Linked DNA regions of Streptomyces ficellus. The protein of the gene in region 1 interacts with the protein of each later gene in a pairwise test. Links are inferred from orthologs where the notes say so. Each region holds a gene or a part of one and is shown on either strand. Other genes may lie near its edges. The genes, in order: clpS and EIZ62_RS07670.

The links.
Region 2: the proteins of clpS (region 1) and EIZ62_RS07670 interact in binary tests that used the Escherichia coli proteins (3 or more experiments, as listed by UniProt). The link is inferred for Streptomyces ficellus from one-to-one orthologs.

What each region holds. Positions count from the first base shown.
Region 1 is NZ_CP034279.1:4,616,889-4,627,623, forward strand. The notes cover bases 5,125-7,843. They hold clpS (ATP-dependent Clp protease adapter ClpS), read left to right. Parts: upstream 5,125-6,189; coding sequence 6,190-6,498; downstream 6,499-7,843. Other genes in these bases: EIZ62_RS20665 (nicotinate phosphoribosyltransferase), read right to left, coding at 5,125-6,060; EIZ62_RS20675 (DUF2017 domain-containing protein), read left to right, coding at 6,495-7,070; EIZ62_RS20680 (amino acid permease), read left to right, coding at 7,395-7,843. Outside these bases: EIZ62_RS20645 (immune inhibitor A domain-containing protein), read left to right, coding at 1-179; EIZ62_RS20650 (immune inhibitor A domain-containing protein), read left to right, coding at 400-2,853; EIZ62_RS20655 (hypothetical protein), read left to right, coding at 2,976-3,308; EIZ62_RS20660 (isochorismatase family protein), read right to left, coding at 3,981-4,568; more of EIZ62_RS20665, read right to left, coding at 4,732-5,124; more of EIZ62_RS20680, read left to right, coding at 7,844-8,825; EIZ62_RS20685 (M67 family metallopeptidase), read left to right, coding at 8,906-9,328; EIZ62_RS32855 (putative leader peptide), read left to right, coding at 9,427-9,543; EIZ62_RS20690 (MoaD/ThiS family protein), read left to right, coding at 9,659-9,937; EIZ62_RS20695 (PLP-dependent cysteine synthase family protein), read left to right, coding at 9,937-10,735. UniProt on the Escherichia coli protein: Involved in the modulation of the specificity of the ClpAP-mediated ATP-dependent protein degradation.
Region 2 is NZ_CP034279.1:1,774,103-1,784,878, reverse strand. The notes cover bases 3,874-6,633. They hold EIZ62_RS07670 (Dps family protein), read left to right. Parts: upstream 3,874-4,890; coding sequence 4,891-5,376; downstream 5,377-6,633. Other genes in these bases: EIZ62_RS07660 (SDR family NAD(P)-dependent oxidoreductase), read right to left, coding at 5,895-6,633; EIZ62_RS07665 (hypothetical protein), read left to right, coding at 5,540-5,947; EIZ62_RS07675 (helix-turn-helix domain-containing protein), read left to right, coding at 4,345-4,728; EIZ62_RS07680 (CinA family protein), read left to right, coding at 3,874-4,235. Also shown: EIZ62_RS07700 (DNA translocase FtsK), read left to right, coding at 1-268; EIZ62_RS07695 (helix-turn-helix domain-containing protein), read left to right, coding at 476-1,387; 30S ribosomal protein S12 methylthiotransferase RimO, read left to right, coding at 1,550-3,034; pgsA (CDP-diacylglycerol--glycerol-3-phosphate 3-phosphatidyltransferase), read left to right, coding at 3,031-3,717; more of EIZ62_RS07680, read left to right, coding at 3,714-3,873; more of EIZ62_RS07660, read right to left, coding at 6,634-6,683; EIZ62_RS07655 (Fpg/Nei family DNA glycosylase), read right to left, coding at 6,751-7,548; EIZ62_RS07650 (ATP-dependent helicase), read right to left, coding at 7,652-10,776.

The DNA.
Region 1 (10,735 bases):
GGCACGTCGCGCCACATGCGGGCAATCCGGCCTTCGACGACCACAAGGGTGTGTACTGGTACGCCGAGAACGAGTTCGGCGGGGTGCGGACCACCGACACCAACACCCGGATCTCCATCGCGGCCCAGCCGGCGCACGGTTCGTCGGTCACCGTGGACGTGGGCCCGTCGGTGCCGTGACCTGGCCCGTGACCTGCCCGGATCGCCCGCCCGCGGGCGTTCACGCGCTGTTCGCAATGCGGATCGGCCTGTTCACATAGAGCACTTGGCCTGTGCAAGTCAAGATCTGTCTTTTCGCGTCATTCTCCGGTCGAATGTCGTCACTTGTGGCGCGACACCGCACGCGGATAACACTCGACCCCCCATCCGCGGTTCGCGGGCGCGGGGAGGACAAGATCAAGTGACCAGCAGACGACGGGCGTTCAGAGCGTCCGCGGTGATCGTGGCGCTGGCCGCCACCGCCGCGACGGCATCCGCCTTCACGACGGCCCAGGCCGACAACCGCCCCACCAACGGCATCGAGCGCCACGATCCGGCGCCCGGTGCGCAGGACGCGGGGCACGGGGCCCCCGGGCACGACCACGCCGCCAAGGTCGACCACGACCTCGACGGCCCGTTCAGCAGGCAGCAGGCCCAACAGCGCGAAGCCGCGCTGGAGCAGGTGCTGTCCGGCGACCTCAAGGTGGAGCGCAGGGGTGCCTCCAAGGTCGTCAAGCTCGACGACAAGAAGTACGTCGAGCTCGGCCGTGAGAAGACCGACAAGATCTTTACGATCCTGGTCGAGTTCGGCGACAAGGTGGACAACACCACGCTCGTCGACCGTGCGGACGACGACACCACCGAGCCGAAGCCGAAGTTCGGCGGCACGCCCGGCCCGCTGCACAACCAGATAGCCGAGCCGGACCGCTCGAAGGACAACTCGACGGCCTGGCAGAAGGACTACAACCAGAAGCACTTCCAGGACCTGTACTTCGGCACCGGCAAGGACAAGAAGACCGGCCAGCAGAAGCAGTCCCTGAAGACCTACTACGAGAAGACCTCGTCGGGCCGCTACTCGGTCGACGGCGCCGTCTCCGACTGGGTCAAGGTCGAGTACAACGAGGCCCGCTACGGCTCGAACTACTGCGGCAACAGCAACTGCTCCAACGTGTGGGACGCCGTCCGCGACGGTGTGACCGCCTGGACCGCGCAGCAGAAGGCGGCCGGCAAGACCGACGCCCAGATCAAGGCGCAGCTGGCCCAGTACGACCAGTGGGACCGCTACGACTTCGACGCCGACGGCAACTTCAACGAGGCCGACGGCTACATCGACCACTTCCAGATCGTCCACGCCGGTGAGGACGAGTCCGCGGGCGGCGGCGTCCAGGGCGGCGACGCCCTGTGGGCCCACCGCTGGTACGCGTACGGCACCGACGCCGGCAAGACCGGCCCGGCGCAGAACAAGGCCGGCGGCACGCAGATCGGCAGCACCGGCATCTGGGTCGGCGACTACACGATGCAGCCGGAGAACGGCGGCCTCGGCGTCTTCGCCCACGAGTACGGCCACGACCTCGGCCTGCCGGACCTGTACGACACCTCCGGCGCGGCGGGCGCGGAGAACTCGACCGGCTTCTGGTCCCTGATGTCGTCCGGCTCCTGGCTCGGCACGGGCAAGAACGAGATCGGCGACCTGCCCGGCGACATGACCTCGTGGGACAAGCTCCAGCTCGGCTGGCTGAACTACGAGAAGGCCAAGGCGGCGACCAAGTCCAAGCACACGCTGGGTGTCTCGGAGTACAACACCAAGAACCCGCAGGCGCTGGTCGTCGAGCTGCCGAAGAAGAAGGTCACCACCGCGGTCGTGAAGCCCGCCCAGGGCTCCAAGCAGTGGTGGAGCGACATGGGTGACGACCTCAAGAACACCCTCACCCGCTCCGTCGACCTCACCGGCAAGACCAAGGCCGAGCTGACGCTCGACGGCTGGTGGGACATCGAGCAGGACTACGACTACCTCTACACCGAGGTGTCGACGGACGGCGGCAAGCAGTGGACGGCCCTGGCCGGCACCGCCGGTGGCAAGGCCATCCCGGCCGACGCCAGCGGCGCCCCGTCGCTGACCGGCGTCTCCGGCGCCTGGCAGAAGCTGGCCTTCCCGCTGGACGCCTACGCCGGCAAGAAGGTCGACCTCCGCTTCCGCTACCAGACCGACGGCGGCGCGGGCGGCAAGGGCTTCACCGCCGACAACATCGCCCTGACGGCCGACGGCGCGCCGGTCTTCACGGACAACGCCGAGGGTGACGACAACGGCTGGACCGGCAAGGGCTTCTCGCGGATCGGTGAGTCCTTCACCAACGAGTACGAGCAGTACTACATCGCCGAGAACCGCCAGTACGTCTCGTACGACGCGACCCTGAAGGTCGGCCCGTACAACTTCGGCTTCGCGGCCCCGAAGGACTCCTGGGTGGAGCACTACCCCTACCAGACCGGTCTGCTGGTCTGGCAGTGGGACACCTCCCAGAAGGACAACAACACCGCCACCCACCCGGGCAAGGGCCTGATCCTGCCGGTCGACGCCCACCCGGCGCCCACCCACTGGAAGGACGGCACCCTGATGCGCAACCGCATCCAGGCGTACGACTCGCCGTTCAGCCTCTACCGCACCACCGGGATCACGCTGCACAAGGCGGGCGTCCCGTCCAAGATCGCGTCGCAGCGCGGCGTCTCCGCCTTCGACGACCGCAAGGGCACCTACTGGTTCGAGTCGAACCCGCGTGCGGGCGTCCAGGTAACTGACACCAACACCAAGATCGCGATCGTCAAGCAGCCGAAGAACGGCCAGACGATCACGGTCCAGGTCGGCCCGTCGACGAAGTAAACCTCGTCTTCGCAGGTCAAAGCATGATCGGCCGTCGCCCCCTAGCGGGCGGCGGCCGATTCTGTTTAGGTGCGTGGTGGCCCGTTCTTATTGACACACCATCTCACGGGGGAGTGGTTCGTATGCCCGGTGGAGGTTTCACCAAGTTGCCCGGCGGCAAGGTCGTGGTGGCGCTCAGCCTGCCCAACCCGGTCGGCGACGGCTCCACGGTCCGCGTCCTCGTCCACGCGGCCAACCGCGCCCGCGCCCTGACCAGGCTGCGGAACCTCGGACTGCGCGCGGTCTACCTGCGCGGCAACACCCACCCGCCCACCCCGGACGAGATCACCGCGGTGCTCCACCACCCCGACGGCCTGCTCTGGCGAACGGCCCCGGAGTCCCACACCGAACTCTGGCACCCCATCCGCGCCCTGCTCCCCCAGTCGAGGGCGTGGGGCGCCCCCTCGGCGTCGTAGCCCGGCGGGACCGCCCCGCGTACGGCGAGCGCGTGCCGGGGCGGCGCGCCCCGGGGGCGCGGTGGAGGTCTACAGGGCCGCGTACCCACCGCACGCCGGGGCCACCAGGCCGCAGCGCCCGCCGCGCGCCAGTCGCCCGGCAGCCCGGCCCACCCCTCACCACCCGCCGCCCGCCCGCGCGGGACAGCGGCGCCGGGGCGCGGCTCCGCGAGGGTTCTGTAGGCCCGGCCCGGTGGGCTCCGGCCCCCGGCGGGCCTGCGGCCTCGTAGACCGGCCCCGGTCCGACGGCACGGCCGCGCCGCCTGTGGTCGCCCAGCCCCGGCCTTTGGCGGGCGTGGCCGTGCGGGCTGCTCGTTCGCGCACCGGCGGCGCGTGCGGCCGGCGGGCGGCGCGGCCGGGCGGCTCGCCTGTGCGGTCGTGCGGCTGCTGTGCGGGGGCGCTGTGGTCTGGTTGCCGGGCCTCCGGCGGCCTGCGGTCGTGCAGCCCCGGCCTCCGGCGGGCGCGGCCGGAGGGCCAGCGGCCGGCGCGGCCGGGCGACCGGCGCGTGCGGTCGGCGCGCCACTTGGCTCGCTGCGCGGTCGTGCGACCGGCGATCGGCGGCGCACGGTCGGCAGGCGCCTCGCCAGCGCGGTCAGGTGCCCGGCTAGCGCGGCCCGGGCGACGGGGCCGCCGTCAGACGACCGGCTTGCCGGTCAGTTCGACGCCGGCGGCCCGCAGGTCCGCGAGGGCACGTTCGGTGGTCGTTTCCGCGACGCCGGCCGTGAGGTCCAGAAGCACCTGGGTGCGGAAGCCCTCGCGTGCCGCGTCCAGTGCGGTGGCGCGTACGCAGTGGTCGGTGGCGATGCCCACCACGTCCACCTCCGTGACCTGCCGTTCCCGCAGCCAGTCGGCCAGCCGGACCTCGTTCTCGTCGGTGCCCTCGAAGCCGCTGTACGCCGCCGCGTACGCGCCCTTGTCGAAGACCGCGTCGATCGCGCCCGACGCCACCGCCGGCGCGAAGTTCGGGTGGAAGCCCACCCCTTCCGTACCGGCCACGCAGTGCCGCGGCCAGGAGTCGACGTAGTCCGGCTCGTCGGAGAAGTGGCCGCCCGGGTCGATGTGGTGGTCACGGGTGGCGACCACGTGCTGGTACACGGCCCCGGCGGCCTCGCCGACCAGGTCCGTGATGGCGGCGGCGACGTCCGCTCCCCCCGCCACCGCGAGGCTGCCGCCCTCGCAGAAGTCGTTCTGGACGTCGACGACGATCAGTGCGCGGTGCATGGCGGTAGTCCTTCGGTGGGGATGTGTCGAGCGGCCGGACGGTCGGGGGCGGGGTCGGGGTCGGGGTCGGCGGGCCGGGCGGGGGCGCCGGGGACGGGTTCGAGCCTAGAGACTTGTCCCGCCCGGCGGGAGGGGGCGTCACGCCCCGGCCCCCGCCCGGCGCTCAGACGTATTCCGTCGGGATGACGGCCTCGCCCCGGGACAGCTGGATCGCCGACATCGGCAGCCCCGTGAGCGCCGCCATGTGCCGCTCGCGCGCCGCCTCCAGCGGTTCACGCGCCACGACGTCGCCGCCCTTCACCAGCTCCATCAGCAGCTGCCGGTCCGCGAGCTCCGCGGGCACCGGTCCGGTGCCGACGACCTCCGCCTCGGCCACCCCGTACGCGTCCAGCCGCCGCGCCGCCCACTTGCGGCCGCCCACGGACATCTTCCCGCCCAGCGACTTCTTCGCCACCGACCGCAGCGGCGCCCCCGGGTCGGCCGACTCGGCGCGGGCGACCAGCTTGTAGACCATCGAGCACGTCGGGTGACCGCTGCCGGTGACCAGCTGCGTCCCCACCCCGTACGCGTCGACCGGCGCCGCCGCCAGCGAGGCGATCGCGTACTCGTCCAGGTCCGAGGTCACGACGATCTTCGTGTCGCGCGCCCCCAGCTCGTCCAGCTGCTGGCGCACCCGGTGCGCGACCAGCAGCAGGTCGCCGGAGTCGATCCGCACCGCGCCCAGCTCCGGGCCGGCGATCTCCACGGCCGTACGCACCGCCTCGGCCACGTCGTACGTGTCGACGAGCAGCGTCGTACCGCGGCCGAGGGAGTCGACCTGTGCGCGGAAGGCGTCCCGCTCGGTGTCGTGCAGCAGGGTGAACGCGTGCGCGGAGGTGCCGACCGTGGGGATGCCGTACCGGAAGCCCGCCGCCAGGTCGGAGGTGGAGGAGAAGCCGCCCACGAACGCGGCGCGGGCCGCCGCGACCGCCGACAGCTCGTGCGTGCGCCGGGCACCCATCTCGATCAGCCGCCGGTCACCGGCCGCGGCGGACATCCGGGAGGCGGCCGCCGCAATCGCCGAGTCGTGGTTGAGGATTGACAGGATCACCGTCTCCAGCAGGACGCACTCGGCGAAGGAGCCCTCGACCCGGAGGATCGGGGAGCCGGGGAAGTACACCTCGCCCTCGGGGTAGCCCCAGATGTCGCCGCCGAAGCGGTAGTCCGCCAGCCAGGCCAGCGTCGGCTCGTCGACGATGCCGTGCTCCCGGAGGAAGCCGATGACGGCCCCGTCGAAGCGGAAGTTCTCCACGGCGTCCAGCACGCGGCCGGTGCCGGCCACCACGCCATAACGCCGCCCCTCGGGCAGCCGGCGGGTGAACACCTCGAAGACCGACCGCCGGTCGGCGGTGCCGCCGCGCAGGGCCGCCTGCAACATGGTCAGCTCGTACTGGTCGGTGAAGAGCGCGGTAGACGGCACGTCCACCGGCAGCCCGAGATCCGCAGCATTCATACGACGATGCTACCCCGAATACTCGTCAGAGTGACGATTTCCCGGTGCCCGCTGCCGGAGGGGTCGTGACCGGGGCCGGTCCGGGCCCCGTTTGTGCGACCCCCCACCCTCAGTGGCAGCATTGGCTAAGTGAGTGTTGCTCCCGCAGAGATCGAACGCACCGAAGTGGCCGAAGAGGGTTTCGCCGTCACCGAACCCGACGTGCCCTGGGTGACGATCGTCCACAACGATCCGGTCAACCTCATGAGCTATGTCACCTACGTCTTCCAGGCGTACTTCGGCTACTCCAAGGACAAGGCGCACAAGCTGATGCTCGACGTGCACCACAAGGGCCGGGCCGTCGTCTCGGCCGGCACCCGCGAGGAGATGGAGCGGGACGTGCAGGCGATGCACGGATACGGGCTGTGGGCGACCCTCTCCCAGGACCGCAACGGATGAGCGGGCACTTCGAGGCGCTGCCCGGCGGCGGCGCGGCCGTCCCGCTCGACGAGGTCGAGATCTCCATCCTCCGCTCGCTGGCCGTCCAGCTCCTGGAGCTGATCGGCCCCGGCGACGTCCCGCCCAAGGGCGAGGACCCGCTGGCCGCGCTGTTCCGCGAGGGCCCCAGCGAGCCGCCCGCCGACCCGGCGCTGGCCCGCCTCTTCCCCAACGCGTACGACGACGGCGACGAGCAGCTGCGCGCCGCGTCCGCCGAGTTCCGCCGCTACACCGAGAACGACCTGCGCGCCCGCAAGCGCGAGGACGCGCTCGCCGTCGTCCGCAGCCTGGACGGGCTGGACGCGGCGGGCGAGGGCGGCGCGGTGCTGAAGCTGACGGCCGACGAGGCCCGCCACTGGCTCGGCGCGCTCAACGACCTGCGGCTGACCATCGGCACCCGGCTGGAGGTCAGGGACGACGACGAGAACGAGGCGCTGTACCGGCTGCCCGACGCCGACCCGCGCAAGCCGATGGTCATGGCCTACCTGTGGCTGGGCGCCCTCCAGGAGACGCTCGTCGAAACCCTCATGTGACCTTCGTTCGCTCAGCGGACACTCAAATCCGCATAACGATCGGATTACCGATCGGATGACCCGCCCGCCCCGGCTCGTGGGCCTATAGGCGGCTTGTCCGGTTTTCCCTGTGTGGTGCGCCACAGGCGCGCTCGTCGATCACTCTGACGAGCGTGATAAATCTTCACGATCGCCCGGGGACGCCACCCCTGTTCCCGGGTGCGCCACGACCGGCAGACCGCCGGTGGCACTCCATCCATATCCGGGGGGATCAGGACCTGATCCGCGCCTCAGCGCCGTGCGGCGCGAGCGACGCGGATCAGCGTGGAGAAAGGCGCACCAACCATGACCTCAGTGCAGGTCGACCAGCAGCACGACGGCAGTGGGGCCGCGGGGGCCGCATCCGCCGAGGGTGAGGGCTATCAGCGGGGCCTCGGCGCCCGGCAGATCCAGATGATCGCGATCGGCGGAGCCATCGGCACCGGGCTCTTCCTCGGCGCGGGCAAGGCCATCGCCAAGGCCGGCCCGAGCCTCATCCTGGCGTACGCCATCGCCGGCCTGGTCATCTTCTTCATCATGCGGGCGCTGGGCGAGCTGCTCATGTACCGGCCCGTCTCGGGCTCCTTCGCCGAGTACGCCCGTGAGTTCATCGGTCCCTTCGCCGGCTTCGTCACCGGCTGGACGTACTGGCTCTTCTGGGTCGTCACCGGCATCACCGAGGTCACCGCGGCCGCCACGTACATGACGTACTGGTGGGACATCCCGCAGTGGGTGTCCGCCCTGATCTTCACCGTCATCCTGTACGGCGCCAACCTCATCTCCGTGAAGCTCTTCGGCGAGCTGGAGTTCTGGTTCTCGATGATCAAGGTCACCGCCATCCTCGGCATGATCCTGATCTGCGCCGGCATCCTCACCATCGGCTTCTCCGACGCCGGCGAGACCGCGTCCATGACCATGCTCTGGTCCGAGGGCGGCTTCTTCCCCAAGGGCATCGGCGGCACGCTGATGACCCTCCAGATCGTGATGTTCGCCTTCCTCGCGGTCGAACTGGTCGGCGTCACCGCCGGCGAGTCCAAGGACCCCAAGGTCACCCTGCCGAAGGCCATCAACACCGTCCCGTGGCGCATCGCCGTCTTCTACGTCGGCGCGCTGATCATGATCCTGTCGGTCGTGCCGTGGACGCACTTCCAGCCCGGCGTCTCACCGTTCGTCGCCGCCTTCGAGCAGATGGGCCTCGGCATCGGCGCCGCCATCGTCAACTTCGTGGTCCTCACCGCCGCCCTGTCCTCCTGCAACTCGGGCATGTACTCCACCGGCCGCATGCTGCGCGACCTCGCGCTCAACGGCCAGGGCCCCAAGGTCTTCACCAAGTTGACCAAGTCCGGCACCCCCCTCGTCGGCCTCACCTTCTCGGCCGCGCTGATGCTCGTCGGCGTCTGGATCAACTACGTCGCCCCCGGCAAGGCCTTCGAGTACGTCGTCTCCTTCGCCACCATCTCCGGCATGTGGGCCTGGATCATGATCCTGGTCTCCCAGATCCGCTACCGGCGCGCCGTCGCCCGCGGTGAGGCCCCCGAGTCGGAGTTCAAGGCCCCCGGAGCGCCCTTCACCAGCTGGTTCGCGCTGCTGTTCATCGGCATGGTCATCGTGATGATGGGCATCGACGAGGGCGCGCGGGTCTCCCTGTACTGCGCCCCGCTGTGGGCCCTGCTGCTCGGTGTCTCCTACCTGGTCCTGAAGTCCCGGAACCCGGAGAACGCCTCCTTCAAGCGGTAGCCGTCCGTCGCTCGTCCAGCATGTGGGCCCGCCCGTACCATCCCTCGGTACGGGCGGGCCCCTCTGCTTATCCTGAGCCCATGCTGACCATCACACGGGCTCTGTACGACCAGATCGTCGCGCACGCGCGCGAGGACCACCCGGACGAGGCCTGCGGCGTGGTCGCGGGCCCGGCCGGCTCCGGACGCCCCGAGCGCTTCATCCCGATGCTCAACGCCGCCCGCTCGCCCACGTTCTACGAGTTCGACTCGGGCGACCTGCTGAAGCTGTACCGCGAGATGGACGACCGCGACGAGGAACCCGTCGTCATCTACCACTCGCACACCGCCACCGAGGCGTACCCCTCCCGCACCGACGTCTCGTACGCCAACGAGCCCGGCGCGCACTACGTCCTGGTCTCCACCGCCGACGCCGACGACGCCGGACCGTTCCAGTTCCGGTCGTACCGCATCGTCGACGGCGAGATCACCGAGGAAGAGGTGCAGGTCGTCGAGGCCTACTGAGCCCCCGTTCCGGGAAGCGTCCCGCATGATGGTCGGAATGGGTCCAGCATGCGGGATCACACTCCGAATGGCGGACCGGGAATCGATACGATGACCGCATGGTTCCCCTCGACGTGAGCGAACAGACGCCGGGCACCGTGCTGCTCGTGGCGCGGCTGCACGTCGACCTGTGCCGCCTCGCCAGCGCGATGTGTCCGCGCCCCGCCGCCGCTTGAGCGCCACCACCGGCACGTCCCGTACGACCTGGCACCACCCCGGCACCACCACCTGTGCGCGCGGCCGCAACGCGCCGCCGCGCCCGCCCACGTTCTTCCGACAGGAGCCCACGCCATGGCCATCGAGGTCCGCATCCCGACCATCCTCCGCACCCACACCGGCGGCGCCAAGGCCGTCGAGGGCAGCGGGAACACCCTCGCCGACCTCTTCGCCGACCTCGAGACCCGGCACCCCGGCATCCAGGAGCGGATCGTCGACGGCGGCGAGCTGCGCCGCTTCGTGAACGTCTACCTCAACGACGAGGACGTCCGCTTCCTCGAGGGCATCAACACCAAGCTGTCCGACGGCGACAACGTCACGATCCTCCCGGCCGTCGCCGGCGGAATGCGCTGATGCGCTACGACTCGCCCCTCGCCGCCGTCGGCAACACCCCGCTGGTCCGGCTGCCGCGCCTGTCCCCCTCGGCGGACGTCCGCATCTGGGCCAAACTGGAGGACCGCAACCCCACCGGCTCGGTCAAGGACCGGCCCGCCCTGCACATGATCGAGCAGGCGGAGAAGGACGGCCGGCTCACGCCCGGCTGCACCATCCTGGAGCCGACCAGCGGCAACACCGGCATCTCGCTCGCCATGGCGGCCCGCCTCAAGGGCTACCGCATCGTGTGCGTGATGCCCGAGAACACCTCCCAGGAGCGGCGCGAGCTCCTCACCATGTGGGGCGCCGAGATCATCCCCTCCCCGGCCGCCGGCGGCTCCAACACGGCCGTACGCGTCGCCAAGGAGCTCGCCGCCGAGCACCCCGACTGGGTGATGCTCTACCAGTACGGCAACCCCGACAACGCGGGCGCCCACTACGCCACGACCGGCCCGGAGATCCTCGCCGACCTGCCGTCCGTCACGCACTTCGTGGCGGGGCTCGGCACCACCGGCACGCTCATGGGCGTCGGCCGGTACCTGCGCGAGCACAAGCCGGACGTCCGGATCGTCGCCGCCGAACCGCGGTACGACGACCTGGTGTACGGGCTGCGCAACCTCGACGAGGGCTTCGTCCCCGAGCTGTACGACGCCTCCGTGCTCACCACCCGCTTCTCGGTCGGCTCGGCCGACGCGGTCACCCGCACCCGGGAACTGCTCCAGCAGGAGGGCATCTTCGCGGGCGTCTCGACGGGCGCGGCGCTGCACGCGGCGATCG
Region 2 (10,776 bases), 2.8 Mb from region 1 along the record:
GAAGAAGGAGATCGACGAGGACATCGGCGACGACCTGGACCTGCTGTGCCAGGCCGCCGAGCTGGTCGTGTCCACCCAGTTCGGCTCGACGTCGATGCTCCAGCGCAAACTGCGCGTCGGCTTCGCCAAGGCGGGCCGGCTCATGGACCTGATGGAGTCGCGGAACATCGTCGGCCCCAGCGAGGGGTCCAAGGCGCGGGACGTCCTTGTCAAACCGGATGAGCTGGATGGAGTACTCGCTGTCATCCGGGGGGAGTCGGAGTCGTAGGACTCTCACTCGTTAGGGAACCGTGAGCAACCGTTTCCTCCTTCCGTACGTCAAGTTGGAGGGAGAGGCGGAAAATGGTTGTACCGCTTCTCGGGCGCGCGGCCATTCCGATGGCGTACAAACTGCGTCCGCCCGGTTGCCCCACCCTTTCGTACCACCCATAGACTGAACCTCCAGCAGGTGGTTACACGCTCGAAAGGCGCCCTCGTGTCCATCGGCAACTCCCCCGAAGACGACCGGCCTTCGACCCCCGACGCCCCCGACGTGTCCGATGCCCCGGACGCCGGCGATGTCACGGATGCCCGTGATGTCACGGACGGCTCCGACGCTCCCGAGGACGACCGGCCCTCGATCGGCCGTGTGCTCCAGCAGGCACGGATCGACGCCGGCCTGACGGTCGAGGAGGTCAGCACCTCCACCCGCGTCCGCATCCCGATCGTGCACGCGATCGAGGAGGACGACTTCTCCCGCTGCGGCGGCGACGTCTACGCCCGCGGCCATGTCCGCACGCTCGCGCGTGCCGTCGGTCTCGACCCGGCGGCCCTGGTCGAGCGGTACGACGCCGAGCACGGCGGCCGTCCGGCGCCGACGCCCGCCGCACCGCTGTTCGAGGCCGAGCGCATCCGCCCGGAACGGCGCCGGCCCAACTGGACCGCCGCCATGGTGGCCGCGATCGTCGCGGTGATCGGCTTCGTCGGCTTCACCCTGTTCAACGGCGACGGGGGCGGCGGCTCCAAGGCCAACAACGTCGCCGAGGGCCCCGCGCCCGCGCAGAAGCCCAGCGGCAAGGCGAAGCCGCCCAAGGCGGTCGCCCCGCCGCCGGCGCCGTCGGAGAGCGCCATCGCGGCCGTCCCCAAGGACAAGGTCACGGTCCGGCTCACCGCGACCGAGGACAAGAGCTGGATCTCGGCCAAGGCGCGCGACGGCAAGCTGCTCTTCGACGGGCTGCTGCAGAAGGGCGACTCCAAGACCTTCCAGGACGACGAGCGGCTGGACCTCATCCTGGGCAACGCCGGCGCGATCGAGCTGTTCGTCAACGGCAAGAAGGTCGAGGACGAGTTCGAGGACGGCCAGGTCGAGCGGCTGTCGTACACCAAGGGCGACCCGCAGGTCGGGTGAGCCGGCCGTCCGGTGGTCCGGTCGTCCGCGGGGGTGGGAGCGGGCGGCGGACCACCGTGTCGGGTGGTTTCGGCGGCGGCGCGGCGGGGGGCTGGCCCCGGCGGAGCCGGGCGTGACCCCTGAGCGACGGGGGTGTCGCCGGGACGAAGTAGTCTTGAGTCCATGCCCGAACGCCGTACCGTCGCCCTTGTCACTCTTGGCTGCGCCCGTAACGAGGTGGACTCGGAGGAGCTCGCAGGCCGCTTGGCAGCGGACGGCTGGGAGCTCGTCGAGGAAGCCGCCGACGCGGACGTCGCGGTCGTCAACACCTGCGGCTTCGTCGAGGCCGCCAAGAAGGACTCCGTCGACGCCCTGCTCGAAGCCAATGACCTGAAGGACCACGGCAGGACCCAGGCCGTCGTCGCCGTCGGCTGCATGGCCGAGCGGTACGGCAAGGAGCTCGCCGAGGCGCTGCCCGAGGCCGACGGCGTGCTGGGCTTCGACGACTACGCCGACATCTCCGGCCGCCTCCAGACCATCCTCAGCGGCGGCAGCGTGGAGGCCCACACCCCGCGCGACCGGCGCAAGCTGCTGCCGCTCAGCCCCGTGCAGCGCCAGCAGGCCGCCTCCGACGTGGCCCTGCCCGGGCACTCCCAGGAGCCCGCGCCCGCCCCGGCCCCGCAGGACCTGCCCGAGGGCGTCGCCCCCGCGTCCGGGCCGCGCGCCCCGCTGCGCCGCCGGCTCGACACCAGCCCCGTCGCCTCGGTGAAGCTCGCCTCCGGCTGCGACCGCCGCTGCTCGTTCTGCGCCATCCCGTCCTTCCGCGGCTCCTTCGTCTCCCGGCGCCCCAGTGACGTCCTCGGCGAGACGCGCTGGCTGGCCGAGCAGGGCGTGAAGGAGGTCATGCTGGTCTCCGAGAACAACACCTCGTACGGCAAGGACCTCGGCGACATCCGCCTCCTGGAGACCCTGCTGCCCGAGCTGGCGGCGGTCGACGGGATCGAGCGTGTGCGTGTCAGCTACCTCCAGCCCGCCGAGATGCGCCCCGGCCTCATCGACGTCCTGACGTCGACCGAGAAGGTCGCCCCGTACTTCGACCTGTCCTTCCAGCACTCCGCGCCCGCCGTGCTGCGCTCGATGCGGCGCTTCGGGGACACCGACCGGTTCCTGGAGCTGCTGGACACCATCCGCGGCAAGGCACCCCAGGCCGGTGTGCGGTCCAACTTCATCGTCGGGTTCCCCGGCGAGCGCGAGGAGGACTTCGCCGAGCTGGAACGCTTCATCACGCACGCGCGGCTCGACGCGATCGGCGTGTTCGGCTACTCGGACGAGGACGGCACCGAGGCCGCCACGTACGAGGGCAAGCTCGACCAGGAGGTCGTCGACGAGCGGCTCGCCCACCTGTCGCGCCTCGCGGAGGAGCTGACCGCCCAGCGCGCGGAGGAGCGGCTCGGCGAGACCATGGAGGTACTGGTCGAGTCGGTGGACGGGACGCCGGGCGGGGAGGGCGCCGTCGGCCGCGCCGCGCACCAGGCGCCCGAGACCGACGGCCAGGTGCTCTTCACGACCACCGAGGGCCTGGTGCCGGGCCGGATGGTCACGGCCAAGGCCGTCGGCACGGAGGGCGTCGACCTCGTCGCGGAGTGTCTTGAGGAGGCGGGCAGATGACCGGAGCTCCGGCATCCGCGGCGGGCGGTACGGGTAGGCCGGCGCCCGGCGGCAAGCTGGGCGCTGCGGCCGTCAATCAGGCCAGCCTGTGGAACATCGCCAACATCCTCACCATGGTGCGGCTGGTGCTCGTGCCGGGCTTCGTGGTGCTCATGCTCCAGGACGGCGGGTACGACCCGGCCTGGCGCGCCTGGGCGTGGGCGGCGTTCGCCGTCGCGATGATCACCGACATCTTCGACGGCCACCTGGCCCGCGCGTACAACCTGGTCACGGACTTCGGCAAGATCGCCGACCCGATCGCCGACAAGGCGATCATGGCGGCCGGTCTGATCTGCCTGTCGGCGCTCGGGGACCTGCCGTGGTGGGTGACCGGAGTGATCCTCTTCCGTGAGCTGGGCATCACGCTGATGCGGTTCTGGGTGATCCGGCACGGGGTGATTCCGGCCAGCCGCGGCGGCAAGATGAAGACCCTGGCGCAGGGGACGGCGGTCGGAATGTATGTTCTGGCGCTGACCGGTCCACTGGCGACGCTGCGCTTCTGGGTGATGGCGGTGGCCGTTGTGCTGACGGTCGTGACGGGCCTCGACTACGTGCGGCAGGCGGTGCTCCTGCGACGTCAGGGACTCGCGGTGGAACGTGCGGAACGGGCGCGGGAGCGCTCCGAGACGGAGTCGGGACGATGAAGGCGGCAGCGCGCGCTCTGGCCCTCCTAGCGGAGCGTGACCAGACGGTCGCTGTCGCGGAGTCGCTCACCGGTGGCCTGGTGGCGGCGGAGCTGACGTCCGTGCCCGGAGCGTCCGCCTCCTTCCGGGGGTCCGTCACGGCCTACGCGACCGCCCTCAAGCGGGACCTGCTCGGCGTGGACGCGGACCTCCTGGCCCGGCGCGGGGCCGTGGACGCGGCCGTCGCGCTGCAGATGGCGGCGGGTGTCCGGACGCGGCTGGGGGCCGGCTGGGGGCTCGCGACGACCGGCGTCGCGGGGCCCGAGGCGCAGGACGGACAGCCGGTGGGCACGGTGTTCGTGGCCGTCTGCGGGCCGGTCGGCGGGCCCCTGGAGGCGGGGAAAGTCGCGGCACTGCGATTGAACGGCGACCGTGCGGAAATCCGTAGAGAGAGTGTACGGAGCGTGCTGGAACTGCTCGTGGGCGAACTCTCGGGGAATGCGCGGGCACAGGATACGGAACAGAACGGGGGGAACTGATGTTTGCAGCCCTGAGTGAACACGTCATCGCTCCCCGCACGGCCGCAGCGCGAGGCGGTACGGTGGGGCGTGAAGGATGCGGCTACACGGTCCGAGGAGGGAGCCACCGATGATTCTGCTCCGTCGCCTGCTGGGTGACGTGCTGCGTCGGCAGCGCCAGCGCCAGGGCCGTACTCTGCGCGAAGTCTCCTCGTCCGCCCGAGTTTCGCTCGGCTATCTCTCCGAGGTGGAGCGGGGGCAGAAGGAGGCTTCCTCCGAGCTGCTCTCCGCGATCTGCGACGCGCTTGACGTACGGATGTCCGAGCTCATGCGAGAGGTGAGCGACGAGCTCTCGCTGGCTGAGCTGGCCGAATCGGCAGCGGCGAGTGAGCCGGTGCCGGCCGCGGTACGCCCGATGCTCAATTCTGTGTCCGTGACGTCGGTGGCTGGTGTGCCGACGGAGCGGGTGACCATCAAGGCGCCCGCGGAGGCGGTGGACGTCGTCGCCGCCTGAGCACTCCGTGTGCGGAATGTGCACGTTTTGAGCTGAGCCCCGGTCGGGTACACGAATGGCCGACCGGGGCTTTCGTTTACCTCGAATGCCCGTTTTAGGTCATATGTGTAATGGTGGTCGGGCGTGCGCTCCCGCCGCACGCCGGAAAACGGAGGATTCGGAATGTCTGTCGTCAAGAGCCCGCTGTCCGACGCCGACCTGAAGGTCGTCGGTGAGGCCCTGCAGGGTGCCCTGGTCGACGCGGTCGACCTGTCCCTGGTGGCCAAGCAGGTGCACTGGAACGTGGTCGGCCCGCGCTTCCGCTCGATCCATCTTCAGCTCGACGAGGTCGTGGCCACCGCCCGGCAGCACTCCGACATCATGGCGGAGCGTGCCTCGGCGTTGGGCATCACCCCGGACGGCCGAGCCGGCACCGTCGCGTCGAGCACGGCGATCAAGAACGTGCCGTCCGGGTGGATCAAGGACGACGAAGCGGTCAGGATCATGGTCGACGCCCTGGTGACCGTCGTCGGCCGCCTGCGGGAGCGGATCGAGGCGACCGACAAGCCCGACCCGGTGACCCAGGACCTGCTGATCGCCCTCACCGCCGACCTCGAGAAGCACAGCTGGATGTTCCAGGCGGAGAGCCGTCAGGCGGACAACCCGTAACCCCGCCGGGGCGCGGTGCCGGCACCGCCGGGCGAGAGCCCCGCTTGCTGAAACGGAACGGACGGGAGGGTGTACCGAGACCCGGCGCGCGCCGGACGCGCGCAACGGTACGCCCTCCCGTCATGTGATCGCGCCGGTCTAGCGTCGACCGGAGGAGGCGGCCATGGTACGGCGACGGGTTCCCCTGCTGGCACTCGCGCTGGTGCTGGGCGGGCTGTGGTGGTGGGCGGTGCTGAGGCTGGTCCTGGCGCCCGGCCAGACGGGGCTCGTCGAGGGAACCGTGGCCGCGGGCGGCTGGGGGCTGAGCCTGCTCCCCGTCCATGTGGCGTCGGCCCGCACGGCGTCCGGGGCGCGTGCGGGATCCGGGGTGGCGGGCGTGCTGCGGGAGCGGCTGCCGGGTGTGCTGCCGGGGGCCGCGGGTGCGTGGTCGGAGGTGGCGGGCGCGTGGTCCCGGGGCCGTGCCCCGGCCGGGACACGGACGGCTCCGGCGTGGCGGCGGCCGCTTCGCGTCGTACGGCTCACCAGGGCATGGCTACGCCGCCGTTCGGGCGGAGGATCTGACCCGTCGTGAACGACGAGGCGTCCGAGGCCAGGTGGAGCACCGCGTGGGCGACGTCCTCCGGCTCACCCACCCGGCCGAGCGGGGACATTCGCGCCATGGCTGCCTCGACCCGCGGCTGCCGGTCGGCCTCGTGGCGTTCGGTCATGGGCGTGCGGATCCAGCCAGGAGCGACCGCGTTCACCCGGATGCCGTGCGGGCCCGCTTCCGTGGCCAGCGTCCGGGTGAGCTGCACCACGGCGGCCTTCGAGACGCTGTAGCAGAGCAGGCCCGGGCTCGCCGCGTCCACCGCGCCGGACGCCATCGTGATGACGGAGCCGCGGACGCCGTGCGCGACCATCGAGCGGACCGCCTCCTGGCAGGCGTACAGGACTCCCCTGAAGTTGACCGCCAGGACGCGGTCGAGGTCCTCGTCCGTCGTCTCCAGCACCGTGCTGGTGTGCATGACCCCCGCCACGGCGGCCATGACGTGGAGCGGTCCGGCCTCGTCCACGGCGGCGCGGAGAGCGGCGCGGTCGGTGACGTCGAGGGTGTGGGCGTAGGCGGGAGCGTGGCCCTGTCCGTGACCGCGTTCGGTGATGGTGGTCAGCGTCCGGCGCAGTCCCGTCTCGTCGCGGTCCGCGCAGTGGACGGTGGCGCCCGCCCGGGCGAGCAGTACGGCGGTGGCGCGGCCGATGCCGCCGGCGGCCCCGGTGACGAACGCGGTGCGGCCGGTGAGGTCGTACGGCTGTGACGGCGGGAGGGCCATTCCGTGACGGTAGACGGGATCTGACGGGTCGTCAATCAGTGTGCGGTCACGGACCATCAGGCTGCGGTCACGGACCCGGGCCGGACTGGCAGCCCGGGCACCAGTAGGAGAGCCGGTCGCGTCCCAGCTCCTCCTTGCGGCGGATGAGGGCGCCGCAGCGGTAACAGGGCTTGTTCAGACGGCTGTAGACGTACAGCCTCCGGTCGGCCCGGTCGTTGGTGAGGATCGTCCGCCGGTCGAAGCGTTCCTTGTTCGCCTCCAGGAGGCGGTGCGCGGTGGCCACCAGCCGCTCCGGGACCCCCGGCGCCAGGTCGCCGACCGGGAGCCAGGGCGTGACCCGGGCCATGAAGGCCAGTTCGCACTTGTAGACGTTGCCGATGCCCGCGAGATTCCGCTGGTCCAGGAGCGCCTCGCCCAGCGGCCGGGCCGGGTCGGCGCACAGCCTGCGCACCGCTTCCTCCGCGTCCCAGTCGGGACCCAGCAGGTCGGGGCCGAGGTGGCCCACGACGTTCGGCTCGTCGCTGGTGCGGATCAGGTCCAGGACGGGCAGGCGGTAGCCGACGGCGGTGTGCGTGGCGGTTCCGAGGATGGCCCTGATCTGGTGGCCGGGACCGCCGTTCCAGCGCTGGTCGGGGGTGAAGACCCGCCAGGCGCCGTCCATCTGGAGGTGCGAGTGGAGGGTGAGGCCGCCCTCGATGCGGGTGAGGAGGTGCTTGCCGCGCGGGGTGACGTCCAGGAGCGTCCGCCCGGTGAGGTCGGCGGTGGCCAGACGGGGGACCCTGAGGTCGGAGCGCGTCAGGAGCCTGCCCGCGAGCGCTGCGTGCAGGCGGTGGGCGGTCAGCCAGATGGTGTCTCCTTCGGGCATGGGTCCATGATGCGGGACGGGGCGGGTGGGGTGTGCGGGGCGGCTCGCACGGGGTGGTGTGGGGGCGGGTGCGTACGGGGTGGGGCGCGGCGGGGCGGGGCGGTCACGCGCGTAGGCGCAGGCCTCGTGGCGTCGCGTGGAAACCGGCCGCCTCCAGCGAGCGGGAGAGGGGTGACGTGAGGGCCGCGGCTCCATTGATCCGCTCGACCGTGACGGTGCCGAGGGAACCCGCCCGGGCGGCCGTCGCGAGGGCGTCGGCGGCGGCCTGGAGGGCCGGATCGTCCGGCTCGGTGGGCCAGGAGAGCACGGTCTTCCCGCCGCGCTCCATGTAGAGCGTCAGCTCGCCGTCCACGAGGACGACCAGGGATCCCGCCTTGCGGCCCGGCTTGTGGCCGGCGTCGGTGGGCGGCTCGGGCCAGGGCAGGGCCGCACCGTACGCGTTGGCCGGGTCGGCGGCGGCCAGGACCACGGCGCGCGGGGCGGCGGACGTGTCGGCGCGGTCGCGCGCGTTGGCCGCCGCCCGCAACCGGTCCACGGCACCGTCCATGGCGAACTGGGCGGCTCCCAGACCCTCGACGACATAGCCGCGACGCGCCTGTCCGCTGTCCTCGAAGGCCGACAGGACGCGGTACGTCGCCGAGAAACCGCCCTCCACGCCCTCGGCGGCCACCGCTCCGCGCGTGACCACGCCGTGCCGGTCCAGCAGGGTCCGCGCCAGCGCGTGGGCGCGGTGGGTCGGCTCCGGCTCCTGGGGCGGGAGGAGGGCCCAGCGGCCGCTGACGGTCGGCGGGCCGGAGCGGGACGCCGTACGGGCGGCCGCGCTCAGCGTGCCGTACCGGCCGCGGGGGACCGTGCGCTTGGCGCGGTGGGCGGTGGAGCCCGCCGTACGGCCGGAGCCGAGCAGGGCGCGCAGCGGCGCCAGGGTGTCGTTGGTGAGCCGGCCGGACCAGGCCAGGTCCCACAGGGCGTCGGCCAGCTGGGGGTCGGTGGCGTCGGGATGCGTGGTGGCGCGGACCTGGTCGGCGATCTGGCGGAAGAACAGGCCGTATCCGCCGGAGAGGGCCGACAGGACCGACTCGTGCAGGGCGGTCGGCTCCAGCGGGTGCGGCGGCGGCAGCAGCAGGGGAGCGGCGTCCGTCAGGTAGAGCGAGACCCAGCCGTCCTTCCCGGGCAGGGCGCCCGCGCCCGCCCACACGACCTCGCCGGTGGTCGTCAGCTCGTCGAGCATGCCGGGGCTGTACCCCGCGACGCGGGACGGGAGGACCAGCTTCTCGAGGGCGGAGGCGGGGACGGGCGCTCCCTGGAGCTGCTCGACGGCACGGGCGAGACCGTCGATGCCGCGCAGGTTGTTGCCGCTCAGGTGCTGCCACTGAGGGAGGAACGTGGCGAGCGCGGCCGGCGGGACCGGCTCCACCTCGTGCCGCAGGGCGGCGAGCGAGCGGCGCCGCAACCGGCGCAGCACCGCCGCGTCGCACCACTCCTGGCCGATGCCCGAGGGGTGGAACTCACCCTGGACGACGCGGCCGGCGGCGGCCAGGCGGTGCAGGGCGCCGTCCGTGACGGCGGTGCCCAGGCCGAACCTGGCCGCGGCGCCGGTGGAGGTGAAGGGCCCGTGGGTGCGCGCGAACCGCGCGAGGAGGTCGCCGAGCGGGTCCTTGACCGGCTCGGTGAACGCCTCGGGGACGCCGACCGGCAGGGCCGTGCCCAGGGCGTCGCGCAGACGGCCCGCGTCCTCCACGGCCGCCCAATGCTCGCCGCCCGCGACCCGGACGCGAATCGCGCGGCGGGTCCTCTCCAGCTGCCTGGGCCAGTCCGGGTCGGCGCCGCGCTCGACCAGCTCGGCCTCCGTGAGCGGGCCGAGGACGCGCAGCACGTCGGCGACGCCCTCCACGTCCTTGACGCGGCGGTCCTCGGTCAGCCACTGGAGCTCGCCCTCCAGCTCGGCCAGCACGTCGGCGTCCAGCAGCTCCCGCAGCTCCGCCTGGCCCAGCAGCTCGGACAGGAGCCGCGAGTCCAGCGACAGCGCGGCGGCCCGCCGCTCGGCGAGCGGCGAATCGCCCTCGTACAGGAACTGCGCCACGTAACCGAACAGCAGCGAGCGGGCGAACGGGGACGGCTCGGGGGTCGTCACCTCGACCAGCCGGACGCGGCGGGACTCGATGTCCCCCATCAGCTCCCTGAGCCCCGGCACGTCGAACACGTCCTGGAGGCACTCGCGGACCGCTTCCAGGACGATCGGGAAGGAGCCGAACTCGCTCGCCACCTGGAGCAGCTGCGCGGCGCGCTGGCGCTGCTGCCACAGCGGCGTGCGCTTCCCCGGATTGCGGCGCGGCAGCAGCAGGGCACGAGCCGCGCACTCGCGGAAGCGGGACGCGAACAGCGCCGAGCCACCGACCTGGTCGGTGACGATCTGGTCGACCTCACCCTTGTCGAACAGCACGTCGGCGGCACCGACCGGGGCCTTGTCGTCGTCGTACTCCAGACCGGGGGCCGCCGCCGGGTCCTGGTCGAGCAGGTCCAGGCCCATCAGGTCCGCGTCGGGCAGCCGCAGCACGATGCCGTCGTCGGCGTGCATGACCTGGGCGTCCATGCCGTACCGCTCGGTGAGGCGGGCGCCCAGCGCCAGCGCCCACGGGGCGTGCACCTGCGCGCCGAACGGCGAGTGCACCACCACCCGCCAGTCACCCAGCTCGTCCCGGAACCGCTCCACCAGGATGGTCCGGTCGTCCGGCACATGACCGCACGCCTGGCGCTGCTCGTCGAGGTACGCCAGGACGTTGTCCGCCGCCCAGGCGTCCAGGCCCGCCGCCAGCAACCGCAGCCGCGCGTCGTCCGCGGCCAGCGAACCCACCTCACGGAGGAACGCCCCCACGGCCCGCCCCAGCTCCAGCGGCCTGCCCAGCTGGTCGCCCTTCCAGAACGGGAGCCTGCCCGGCACACCGGGCGCGGGCGAGACCAGCACCCGGTCGCGCGTGATGTCCTCGATGCGCCACGACGAGGTGCCCAGGGTGAACACGTCGCCGACCCGCGACTCGTACACCATCTCCTCGTCGAGCTCGCCGACCCGCCCGCCGCCCTTCTTGGGGTCGGCGCCCGCCAGGAACACCCCGAACAGGCCCCGGTCGGGGATCGTGCCGCCGGAGGTCACGGCCAGACGCTGCGCCCCCGGCCGGCCCGTCACCGTGCCGGTGACCCGGTCCCACACCACGCGCGGACGCAGCTCCGCGA